4 regions of the Pectobacterium aroidearum genome follow, and region 2 is predicted to be linked to each of the others. Evidence: predicted binding sites of a transcription regulator. Region 2 holds the regulator's gene; each other region holds the start of a gene.
What was found. The regulator CRP, encoded in region 2, controls carbon source genes, mostly activating them, when cyclic AMP is high. The targets are predictions, from matches to a motif close to ATGTGANNNNNNTCACAT.

Region 1 (3,154 bases), 520 kb from region 2:
GCGGTTTCCGGGCCACCACATCACGGCCATCAAGCGTCACATTGCCGCCAGTGCGCGGCAGTGCGCCGTAAAGAATCTTCATCAGTTCGGTACGACCCGCGCCCATCAGCCCAGCGACGCCCAGGATTTCGCCTTTCCGCACTGTAAAGCTGACGCTGTCGACGCCCGGCCCGGACAGGTTTTGCACCTTAAGGCGAACCTCTCCTGGCGCTTTACTCGAACGTGGGTACTGATCTTCCAGCTTGCGGCCCACCATCATTTCAATCAGCGTATCTTCCTGTAGGTCACTGACTGGGCGTTCGCCGATAAACTGACCATCGCGGAAAACGGTAATGTCATCGCAGATTTCAAAGATTTCTTTCAGGCGGTGGGAAATATAGACAATGCCGCATCCTTGAGATTGCAGCTCTTTGATCACGCTGAATAGCGAAGCGGTTTCGGTATCCGTCAGAGCATCGGTAGGTTCATCCATGATGATGACTTTCGACTCAAAGCTCAGCACCTTGGCAATTTCCACCATTTGCTGATCGCCAATCGATAAATCCCCGACCATACGGCGGCTGTCGTAGCGCAGATTAAGGCGCTTCAGCAGCTTGTCGGCTTCCGCATACATCTTATTCCAGTCGAGGCGGCCAAAACGGTTGGTAAACTCACGCCCGAGAAAAATATTCTCGGCAATCGTAAGCTGGGGAATCAGGTTAAGTTCCTGATGGATAATACCGATACCAGCTTCCTGAGACGCTTTCGGCCCGTTGAAATCCACCTCCTGCCCCAGAAAATGGATGCTGCCGGCATCTTTACGGTAGATCCCGGTCAGGACTTTCATCATGGTGGACTTGCCCGCACCGTTCTCGCCCACCAGCGCCATCACTTTTCCCGGATAGACGTTGAGCGCCGCACCGGACAGCGCCTTAACGCCGGGAAAAGATTTCGTGATGCCTTGCAGTTGCAGTAAAGGTTGCATGGATGCCTCAGAACGTTACGCCAGCACAAAGGATGACATTGGCATACGGAGAGCACTCTCCGCTGCGAATGATGGCCCGGCTTTTGCCGCTTTGGGTTTTAAATTCTTCATGGCTGACATAGTGCAATGCAATTGAGTTTCCCTGGTGTTGTTCAAGTTGCTTCAATTGATCGAGTAATGCGTCATGGACTGCGGGGTTTTTTTCAATAATCTCTTCCGCCAGAATAGCGGCCTCGACCTGCATTTCACTGGTGACAGCACTCACCACCTGCAAAAACGTCGGCACGTTATGCGTCAAAGCCAGATCGATACGCGTCGTCGTTTCAGGAATTGGCAAACCCGCATCACCAATAACCAGGCTATCGGTATGCCCCAGTCGAGAAACCACGGAAGAAATATCTGAATTCAATAATGCTGCTTTTTTCATCTTCTCACCCCACCAGCGAAACGTTTCGCTAATAACATTCTAGAAAAAGAAGAGAGAAAGGCAACGAAGAGATAAAAAAAATGTGATCGTTATCGAAACGTTTCGCTAACAAAAAAACAAAGAGAACAAGAGGCCGTTATATGCCCTAAATAATTCGAGTTTCAGGAAGGCGGCAAGGGAAGGAATCCCGATGAGCTTACACAGGTAAGTGATTCGGGTGAGTGAACGCAGCCAACGCACATGCAACTTGAAGTATGACGGGTATAGCTGACTGATAAATAGAGAAATGGCGGGCACTGGCCCGCCAATAGGGAATAGAGGATAACGATTTAGAGTTTACGAATCTGCTTCACATCCAGTTCGACGGAATTGAAGTCTTTATCCAGTTCACCCTGAATTTCCACTTTATCGGTGGGTGAAATCATCTGGCCATTCCAGCGCTTGTGATCAATCTCGACTTCCATCGTGCCCGTCGCATCGCGGAACAGATAGTTCTCATCACCGATCCGTTTTTCAATATTGCCGCTCAGCGTAACCCAACTATCGTCACGCAGATCTTTAGCCTTATCTACCGTGGTGAGGGAATTTTGGGGATCAACAAATCCCCCTTTATGTGTACCAACCGCTGGCGTTTCAGGATTGACGAAACCACCGCCGCTTTGCGCAGCAAATACCGGAGCAGAAACCAGAGCGGTAATGGCGAGTAACGCAGCTGCTTTTTTCATATTTTACCTTCCTTATTTTGCCTGTCGTTTCACAGTCAACTGTTTCGCAGTCAACCTGCGGGAGTAATCGGTCTTCGGGAAGGATTAAAACAAACCGTTCTTAACAGAATCTTAAGGAATCAGCCTCTGCATTTTTATTTTTTTATATTGCCGAAATCGCCCGCTTTCAGCGATTTGTCCTGTACACGTCGCCCCCCGATTTCGTATAAAACCGGAAAAGGCGCAAACGCGACAGCGACACATTCCTTGCGAGGCAGCAATGAGAATATTGTTAATTGAAGACGATCGCCTGATTGGCGACGGCCTGAAAGCAGGGCTTAACAAACTGGGTTTTAATATTGACTGGTTTACGGAAGGTAAAGCAGGTGCCGCTGCCTTGAAGGCAGCCCCCTATGATGCGGTGGTGCTCGATCTTAGCCTGCCGGGCATGGATGGGATGGATATCCTGCGCCAGTGGCGTCAGGATGGGCATGACGAACCGGTGCTGATTCTGACCGCCCGAGATGCGCTGGAACAGCGTGTTGAAGGTCTGCACCAAGGCGCCGATGATTATTTATGTAAGCCCTTTGCACTAACGGAGGTTGCCGCTCGTCTGCAGGCGCTGATTCGCCGTCGTCACGGCCAGCTTCAACCGGCATTAACGCACGGTACGGTTTCCCTTGAGCCGGGCTCACGAAGCGTCACGCTAAACAATGAACCGTTGATACTAAAATCCCGCGAACTGGCATTGCTGGAGCTGTTTTTGCTCAACCCGAACCGCGTGCTCACGCGCGCACAGTTGGAAGAAAAGCTCTACGGCTGGGACGATGATGTCTCCAGCAATGCGGTAGAAGTACACATCCACCATCTGCGCAAAAAGCTGGGCAGCGGGTTTATCCGCACCGTGCATGGCGTTGGCTATATTCTGGGAGACGCACCATGAACCGACTCAGCCTGCGCCTACGCCTGATTACCGGTTTTACGCTGCTGACCTTGATCTGCTGGGGCGTAGCCAGTCTGCTTTCGTGGTATCAAACACGCCATAATATCAATGAGCTA
Region 2 (3,154 bases):
GATTATCCCTATCTGCTCGCCATGTTGCAGGGCTCGTTTATCTCCCATATCAACACGTTGGTCGTTCCCGGCGGGAAAATGGGGCTGGCAATGGAGCTCATCATGGCACCGCTGGTGCAGCGGTTAATGGAAGGGAAAACCATCGAATAAGCATCGAGATACACAGGGTGAGGCCTCCCTACGGGAACCTCCCCCAGTGTTTCCCCTAATAACAGGCTTAAGTGACCAGAATGAGTGCCCAGAGAAAGGGATTATTCCAGCACTCTAATTTCGTGGCTGTGCGTTACCTCAACGGCTTTGCCCAGCATCAATGCGACAGAGCAGTATTTTTCCGCAGACAGAGCGACCGCGCGCTCGACGGCTTTGTCGGTCAACCCTTTCCCCGTGACGATAAAATGCAGATTGATATGGGTAAATAAACGCGGCGCTTCCGAACGGCGCTCTGACGTCAATTTCACTTCACAATCTGCCACATCGTTACGGCCTTTTTGCAGAATCGACACCACATCAATCGCGCTGCATCCCCCCACAGACATCAACACCATTTCCATCGGACTGGGCGCTTTATCGCCGGAATTGCCGTCCATCAATATCTGGTGCCCTGATGCGGATTCGCCCAAAAACGTTAAGCCTTCAACCCATTTTACCCGTGCCTGCATGGTGCCTCTCCACTAAAAATTTTTTGAAAATTTATACCGTTACTGTACAAAAACCAGCGTTAATCAGAGCTTTGTCATGCTGAAGCGAGACAACACAAGACACGTCCTTAAAGCTGTGTTAAAACGAAAATAGAATAGACCTTTTCTGGACAAAGCCAGAAACGAAGAAGATGATGACGTAGCCAGATATACCCAGCCACGTTTACGTTGCAGCAAGGCAGCAACCGGAAAATCAAGGGTACAGTGGTTCCAGTATATTCCCTGACGTCATTCTGCCTAGACTGAATTTTATTTTTTAGCAGTTAAACACGCCGTACAGGGAACTCTGACCCCTGTAATTTGCGCAGTGAATTACAACAGAGGATGATAGCGAATGGTTCTCGGCAAACCGCAGACAGACCCAACTCTCGAATGGTTCCTTTCCCATTGTCATATCCACAAGTATCCATCGAAGAGCACGCTTATTCACCAAGGTGAAAAAGCAGAAACGCTTTACTACATCGTGAAAGGCTCTGTCGCAGTGCTAATCAAAGATGAAGAAGGCAAGGAAATGATTCTTTCCTACCTCAATCAGGGCGATTTTATCGGCGAGCTCGGCCTGTTTGAAGAAGGTCAGGAGCGCAGCGCTTGGGTGCGGGCAAAAACCGCCTGTGAAGTGGCTGAAATTTCCTATAAAAAATTCCGCCAGCTCATCCAGGTTAACCCTGATATTCTCATGCGTCTGTCTGCGCAAATGGCCAGCAGACTCCAGGTTACTTCAGAGAAAGTCGGCAACCTCGCCTTCCTTGATGTGACCGGCCGTATTGCCCAAACCCTACTCAACCTGGCCAAACAACCTGATGCCATGACGCATCCAGATGGCATGCAAATAAAAATTACCCGTCAGGAAATTGGGCAAATCGTTGGCTGCTCGCGCGAAACCGTGGGTCGCATTCTGAAAATGTTAGAAGACCAGAACCTGATCTCTGCGCACGGTAAAACGATTGTCGTTTACGGCACTCGCTAAATCCCTGTCGCTGTACCCTACCAACAAAAAAGCGTGAAGCCTCGGCCTCACGCTTTTTTTTATGGCGAGCTTCCTGCTCGCCACCCTACGGGCCGTCGCAAGCGACGTTGAAAAACGTTCCCTACGTTTTTTTATGGCGAGCTTCCTGCTCGCCACCCTAAGGGCCGTCGCAAGCGACGTTGAGAGCATAACTCAGTTTGCTGCGTTAACGACCTGTGCAACAGCGTTAGAGAACTTCGCCATCCCCTGCACAATGTCATCTTCATCAATGATCAAAGACGGCACAAAGCGGATAACGTTCGGCCCTGCCATCAGTACCATCAGGCCCTGAGCCGTTGCCGCCGCCAGAAACTCGCCCGCGCGACCATGCCACTGCAGTTTCAATTCCGCCCCCAGCAGGAGCCCCATACCGCGAATCTGCTCGAATACGCCATACTGCTGATTGATTTTCTCAAGTTCACTGACAAAGCGATCGTGCCGATCCGCCACGCCTGACAGCACTTCCGGCGTGTTAATGATATCCAGCGCGGCTTCAGCCACCGCACAGGCCAGCGGGTTGCCACCATAAGTGGTGCCGTGTACCCCAACCGTCATCACAGAAGCGATTTCTTCCGTCGTCAGCATCGCGCTAATCGGGAATCCACCGCCCAACGCTTTAGCGGTGGTGAGAATATCCGGCGTAATGCCGTAGTGCATGTAGCTGAATAGTTTACCGGTACGCCCCATCCCACTCTGCACTTCATCAAATACCAGCAGCGCCTTGTGCTGATCGCACAGATCGCGAACGCCTTGCAAGAACTCAGGCGTAGCAGGCGTAATACCGCCCTCACCCTGAATCGGCTCCAGTACGACTGCGCAGGTGTGATCGTCCATCACCGCTTTAACCGCAGCCAGATCGTTGAAAGGAACATGGACAATATCCGCAGGCTTAGGTCCGAAACCATCGGCATATTTAGGCTGTCCGCCAACCGAAACGGTAAACAGCGTACGGCCATGAAATGCATTGTAGAAGGCGATGATCTTGGTTTTATACGGGCTGTGACGTTTAACCGCATAGTGGCGCGCCAGCTTAAATGCGGCTTCGTTAGCCTCCGCACCGGAGTTAACAAAGAACACGCGATCGGCAAAAGTGGCATCAATCAATTTGCTGGCGAGGCGTAGCGCAGGTTCGTTGGTGAAAATATTGCTGGTGTGCCACAGCTTTTCGCCCTGCTGCTGCAACGCATTAACCAGTGCTGGATGGCAGTGACCCAGTGCCGTAACCGCAATGCCACCGGAGAAATCGATATACTCACGGCCGTCCTGATCCCAGACGCGACTCCCTTTACCTTTCACTGGTACAAACTTCGCGGGTGCATAAACCGGCAAAATCACTTTATCGTGAGTATCCCGTGTCACTGCTTTCTGCTCTGCTGCCATTTGCTGCCTCACTCTGCTATCCATCACGTTAGAATGAAAATATAGTCAATAAATATGCATAAAAAATCAA
Region 3 (3,154 bases), 110 kb from region 2:
TGATGCTGCTGTCCCACCAGTATCCTAATCAGCTTCCTCATCTGACGCTGGCGCTGTTTATCGCCTGGAGTATCTCCTTCATCATCCTGCTGATGTCGGATGTGTTCTTGCGTTTGCTGGGTGAAAAAGGCGTGAGCGCGCTGGAGAAATTGATGGGATTGATTCTGGTAATGCTGTCGACGCAGATGTTCCTCGACGGCGTGCGCGCTTATATGAAGTTATAGCCGCATCGCTACCCCTCAGTGTCTCATACATAAATGCGCAAATTATTATGGGGGTCGACGTTATCCGGCGTAAAAATTATGCAGCGGTGGACATGACCACCGAGTGAGCGGCATGGACGCCGCGAAAGGCTGTGCCGCGCCGGGAGCGCGTCACAGTCGGCTCGAAAAGTGGTCATGAACGCCGATGGCACCGCGTAGCGGCATAATTTAGCCAGAAGCCAGGGGGCATGGGGCGAGCGGCGTTTGAGCCGCCCCATGTCGGGCGCGTGCTATGAAGTAGCATGAAAATAACGACATTATCGCGCACGAAACCGTTTCTTAGTCGGCATAAAAATGTGACTAAAAGCCCCCTCTGCAAGGAGGGGGCTAAACATATCAGAGCAAAATACTGCCTATTACCGCAATCAGGAACGCGATAGTCCCGAGCAACGTTTCCATTACCGTCCAGGTTTTCAGGGTCGTTTTCTCATCCATCTCAAGGAAACGACTCACCAGCCAGAAGCCAGAATCGTTCACATGCGACAGAACGGTCGCACCACCCGCAATTGCTACCACAATAAAGCACAGGTCAAACTGACTTAAGCCTGTGGTCGCCGCCACGGTGGGTGCCATCAGCGCCGCCGTCGTCGTCAGCGCCACCGTCGCCGACCCCTGCGCCACACGCAGTGCCGCAGACACGACAAATGCAGCAACAATCACTGGCATCCCCGTATCAGCCAGTGCGCCAGCCAAAGCATTACCAATCCCGCTGGCACGTAGCACGCCACCGAACATGCCGCCCGCGCCAGTTACCAGGATAATCGAACAAATCGGCCCTAGCGCCCCATCACAGATTTTTTCAAGGTGTGAGCGGCTCTTATCACCACTAAAGACTATCAGCGCAAAAAACACCGTGATCAATAATGCAACCGGCGTTTTTCCTAACATACGCAGGAACTGCACCAGTCCACTATCACCGCTGACAATACCCATTACCGTTAACGTATTGAGTCCGGTATCGAGAAAAATCAGCACCAGTGGCAGCAGCAGGATACTCAGCACCACGGAAAAACGCGGTGGTTTAACGCTCGTATCCGTTTCAACCGCAGACAAGAAGCTCGAAGGCAGCTTGATATCGAATTTTTTACCTGCGTATAACCCATAGAGATAACCGCCGAAATACCAGGTGGGTAACGCAATAAGGCCACCGATAATCACTAACAGGCCAATATTGGCACCCAGCAATTCACTGGCCGCAACCGGACCGGGATGTGGCGGCACTAACGCGTGCATAGCAGCAAAAGCACCCGCAGCGGGGAAGGCATATTTTAATGTCGAACCACCAAAGCGTTTTGCTACGCTGAAAATAATCGGCAGCATGACAACCAAACCCGCATCAAAGAAGATCGGGAAGCCAAAGAGCAGTGAAGCAATACCGAGCGCAAAGGGTGCTCGCTGTTCACCGAACTTGTTGATCAGCGTATCAGCCAACACCTTCGCGCCACCGGTGACTTCCAGCAAACGGCCAATCATTGCTCCCAAACCAACCAGCAGAGCAACAGAAGCCAGCGTACTACCGAAGCCACTGAGCAACGTGGGGACAATCTTCTCGTATGGAGTTTTCGTCACCAGAGCAGTGACCAAACTTACCAGTGTCAAAGCCAGAAAAGCATGCACTTTAAAGCGCATAATCAACACCAGTAACAGTGCGACTGCGCCTGCGGCGATGGTTAATAGCACACTGGCGCTATAGGCGGATGTTATTTCTGTCATCGTTAATCATCTCTCTTAGACACCGGGCCAGAATTGGCTGATTGTTTGTGAGGTGTATCACATCATCATTTGATACCGGTAACATGATACGGGTAACATGTTAAAGTCTGGAACCATTAAGTATCATTTAATTTACAGTTTGAGATAGAGATCAAATTATGTCAGGTCGAAGCATTATTCTGATGGGCGTATCAGGCAGTGGAAAATCCTCAGTTGGCGCTGAACTTGGCCGCGCCATTCAGGCAAAATTTATTGATGGCGACGATCTGCATCCGCGCGCGAATATCCAGAAAATGGCCAGCGGCACGCCACTGAACGATGACGACCGTGCACCGTGGCTGGAGCGGCTTAGCGATGTCGCTTACAGCCTGGCACACAAAAACGAGACCGGCATCATCGTCTGTTCCGCGCTGAAAAAGCGTTACCGCGACCGCCTGCGCGAAGGGAACGAAAAGATGGTGTTTATCTATTTGAAAGGCAGCTTTGAGCTAGTGCTCGAGCGTCACAAAGCCAGAGCAGGCCACTTCATGCCAACGGATCTGCTGAAAAGTCAGTTCGATGCGCTGGAAGAACCGGGCAGCGATGAACCGGATGTCCTGAAGGTCGATATTGACGGCACACGGGAAGAAGTCGTACAGCGCTGCGTTGAGGCACTGCGTGCAGCAGGCTAACGCAGCGGTTTAAAGGCTTTCACCGTCCAGCACGGTAAAACCGACATCGACCATGCCCTGAGCAACTGGCTCGCCCCGCAGACGAGCCAGTAAACGCTCGGTGCCGACACGCCCCATGTGCTCACGCGGTGTCAGTACGCTCGCCAGCTTAGGCACCATCGCCTGACCAATATCGTGCCCGTGGAAACCCGCTACACCGATATCTTCCGGCACGCGCAATCCCTGGCGCTGGCATTCAAACATCGCGCCGACGGCTAAGTCGTCGTTGGTACAAAATACGCTATCGACCTGCGGGTATTCCGTCTGTGTCTGCCGCAGCAGCTCACCACCGAGCGAATAGGAAGACGCCCGCTCGCTCATCACGCAGTAACTTTTGAGATCGCTTTCCCACATCGCCTGCTCGTAGCCCCGGCAGCGCATAATCGTACGCTCATCCTGCCGCGCCCCGAGATAGACGATATGACGATGCCCCAACGCGACCATACGCAGCGTCATCTGACGCCCGGC
Region 4 (3,154 bases), 2.2 Mb from region 2:
AGCGATTCATGGTTTACCTGCAGCATATCGTCAAACGTGCGCACATAGCGGCCATCTTTAAACACGGTAATGGCATCGCTCAGCGCAAAAATTTCTTCCATCCGGTGCGAAACGTACAAAATGACCCGGCCTTCGCTGCGCAATTCCGTAATCACGCGGAACAGCTGCTCGATCTCACGGGCAGACAGCGAACTGGTCGGTTCATCAAAAGCAATAATTTTGGCGTTACGGGCCAGCGCCTTGGCGATTTCCACCATCTGCCATTGCCCGATAGACAGGTATTTCAGCGGGGTATCAGGATCGATATCCAATCCCAGATGCTGTAACTGGAGCTTGGCTTCATAGCGCAGCAGCGAATAATTCACCATGCCGTATTTATGTGGCAGTTGCCCCAGATAGATGTTCTCGGCGACCGTCATTTCCGGCACCAGGTGCAGTTCCTGATAAATGATGGCAACACCCGCATTCAGGGCATCCATCGTGTTAGTAAACTGCACGGGTTTGCCCTGAATATGGATTTCACCCGCTGACGGAGAATAGTTGCCGCTCAGGATCTTTAACAGTGTCGATTTGCCCGCCCCGTTTTCCCCCATCAATGCATGGATCTGGCCGGCATGGCAGGCAAAACTGATATCCGAAAGTGCCTTAACACCGGGAAATTCTTTGCCAATCCCATGAAACGACAAATAGGGTGACTGTGCTGTCATGTCTGTTTCCTCATAACGATGCAGGTAGAGCGCGGATAACTTCGATCAGGATAACGTCGACCAGCGTATGCCGATCGGCGTTATCCGCGTCTTTACGAAATCAGGCGTGATTACATCAGGCCTTTTTTCTCCAGTTCGACCTTAAAGTTGTCACGAGTGATCAGCACTACATCGGTCACTTCGGTAAATTTCTCGGGCTCTACGCCTTTGGTGACCCAGTCATTCAGCATCTGGATACTCTTGTAGCCGTGAATATCTGGGCTTGGCAGCAGTGAACCAAAGAAGCCTGTCGCCTGACCTTTGGACAGCTCGCTGACCGCATCCACGCCGTTGATACCGATACCAATCACGTTTTCCGCTTTAAAGCCCTGACCTTCCGTCGCACGCACGCCGCCCAGCACGGTATTGTCGTTCATACCGATAATCAGCCAGTTTTTCACACCGGGGTGCTGCACCAGCATGGAGTTAGCGGCATCAAACGCACCGGGGATATCGTTAGATTTGGTCGGCACCTGATAGATCTGTTTTTCCGGGAAGCCCGCGGCCTTCAGCGCATCCATAGAACCCGAGGTACGGCGGCGCGCGGTGTCCAGTTCGTTCGCGGTAATCGCCATCACGGCCGTTTCGTCCACTTTCCAGCCGCGTTTGTTCATTTCTTTATACAGTTCCTGCCCCTGACGCTCACCGATCTTGGTAGCGGCCATCATCACCAGCGGCACGGTATCCATCGGCTGGCCTTTGGCATTCACAAACTGATCGTCAACCGCGATCACTTTCAGATCGTAGCTGCGCGCTTTCGCCATAATGGCAGGCCCTAATTTCGGATCGGGCGTACAGATAACGAAACCTTTTGCTCCACTGGCCGCTAGGCTGTCAATCGCGTTCAGGGTCTTTTCCCCATCGGGAACCGCAATTTTTATCACGTCAAAACCGAGATCTTTTCCTGCTTTATCCGCGAATTTCCATTCGGTCTGGAACCAGGGTTCTTCCGGTTGTTTAACCAGAAATCCCAGCTTTAAGTTCTCTGCCATAGCTGATTGTGACATAACCGCAGCCAACCCGATTGCTGCCAGCGCCTTAGTGAATTTATGCATGATGTTCTCCGGTGTAATTATCTTTTCGTTCGCCAGCAACGCCGAAACGCGTTCACGTTGTGGGTAAGGTATTTCCGGTCTGGATAAAGGAAAAACACAGACTTAGCGCAATCCTTTACTCAGTAGCATTCAGACGCTTTATGTTTTAGTCGTTATTTTCGGTCCGAATATAGAGCTTTATCACATCCCGGAACAATGGCAGGTTTGTACATACATTTAGCGATTTTAACCAATCATTAACCTTTGACGGGCTTCACAAAATGGCTGCTGGCGACAGAAAAATACATACTTCCAGCTAACCGCTCCTAACCGCCTCTTCGTCTCCCTGCCTATCGTAAACACCAACGATCTGGGATTAATGAGGAGCAAAGCATGAGTGCGGGCGCTATTACGATTGGCCTCGACTTCGGCAGTGATTCGGTACGCGCCTTAGCCGTTGACTGCCAAAGCGGGCAAGAGCTGGAAACAGAAGTGGTCTACTACCCCCGCTGGCGCGAGGGTAAATATTGTCAGCCTGCCAACAACCAGTTCCGACACCATCCACTGGACTATATCGAATCGCTGGAACAGGCGATTAAGGTGGTAGTTTCCCGCCTGACGAACGAACAGCGACAACACATCATCGGCATCGGCGTGGATTCGACCGGATCCACCCCCGCACCGATTGATGAACACGGTCAGATCCTCGCGCTGCGCCCCGAATTTGCTGACAACCCCAATGCGATGTTTGTGCTGTGGAAAGACCACACGGCAATAGAAGAAGCGGAAGCGATTAATACGCTGTGCCGGAGCGGCCAATTTCCGGATTACACCCGTTATATCGGTGGCGTTTATTCGTCCGAATGGTTCTGGGCCAAAATCCTGCATGTCTCGCGTGAAGATGCCGCCGTGCGTCAGGCTGCGGTCTCCTGGATAGAACTGTGCGACTGGGTGCCCGCCCTGCTTTCCGGTACGCAGGCGCCTGCCGATATCCGCCGTGGTCGATGCAGTGCCGGACATAAATCACTCTGGCACCCTAGCTGGGGTGGACTGCCGCCAAAAGACTTCCTACACGCACTCGATCCCTGCCTGACCGAGACATTACAGTACCCGCTGTTTACCGATACCTGGACCGCCGAACAGCCGGTGGGCACGATTACCGCCGAATGGGCGCAGCGGCTCGGCATTCCCGAGACGGTTATTCTGGCAGGCGGTGCATTTGACTGCCACGTCGGTACCGTTGGTGCAGGCGCACAGCCGTATACGCTGGTTAAAGTGATTGGTACGTCTACCTGCGACATTCTGATTGCCGACGACGCACGCATAGCCGATCGCACCATCGCCGGTATCTGCGGGCAGGTCGACGGCAGCGTC

Region 1: rbsD (D-ribose pyranase) is a predicted target of CRP. The motif match lies at 1,472-1,489, and genes of this name have one in related genera.
Region 3: AB8809_RS01500 (GntP family permease) is a predicted target of CRP. The motif match lies at 2,022-2,039, and genes of this name have one in related genera.
Region 4: AB8809_RS12390 (arabinose ABC transporter substrate-binding protein) is a predicted target of CRP. The motif match lies at 1,970-1,987, and genes of this name have one in related genera.

Annotation. Positions count from the first base shown of each region.
Region 1 covers NZ_CP166097.1:5,213,928-5,217,081, forward strand. The annotation lists gene rbsA (ribose ABC transporter ATP-binding protein RbsA) at 1-964, opposite strand, end outside; gene rbsD (D-ribose pyranase) at 972-1,391, opposite strand; gene AB8809_RS23500 (YgiW/YdeI family stress tolerance OB fold protein) at 1,721-2,116, opposite strand; gene qseB (quorum sensing response regulator transcription factor QseB) at 2,376-3,038, shown strand; gene qseC (quorum sensing histidine kinase QseC) at 3,035-3,154, shown strand, end outside.
Region 2 covers NZ_CP166097.1:457,380-460,533, reverse strand. The annotation lists gene AB8809_RS01960 (phosphoribulokinase) at 1-150, shown strand, start outside; gene AB8809_RS01955 (OsmC family protein) at 252-659, opposite strand; gene crp (cAMP-activated global transcriptional regulator CRP) at 1,033-1,665, shown strand; gene AB8809_RS01945 (aspartate aminotransferase family protein) at 1,858-3,084, opposite strand.
Region 3 covers NZ_CP166097.1:342,384-345,537, reverse strand. The annotation lists gene AB8809_RS01505 (YhgN family NAAT transporter) at 1-224, shown strand, start outside; gene AB8809_RS01500 (GntP family permease) at 600-1,976, opposite strand; gene AB8809_RS01495 (gluconokinase) at 2,135-2,647, shown strand; gene gntR (gluconate operon transcriptional repressor GntR) at 2,657-3,154, opposite strand, start outside.
Region 4 covers NZ_CP166097.1:2,694,134-2,697,287, forward strand. The annotation lists gene araG (L-arabinose ABC transporter ATP-binding protein AraG) at 1-707, opposite strand, end outside; gene AB8809_RS12390 (arabinose ABC transporter substrate-binding protein) at 818-1,801, opposite strand; gene AB8809_RS12395 (ribulokinase) at 2,174-3,154, shown strand, end outside.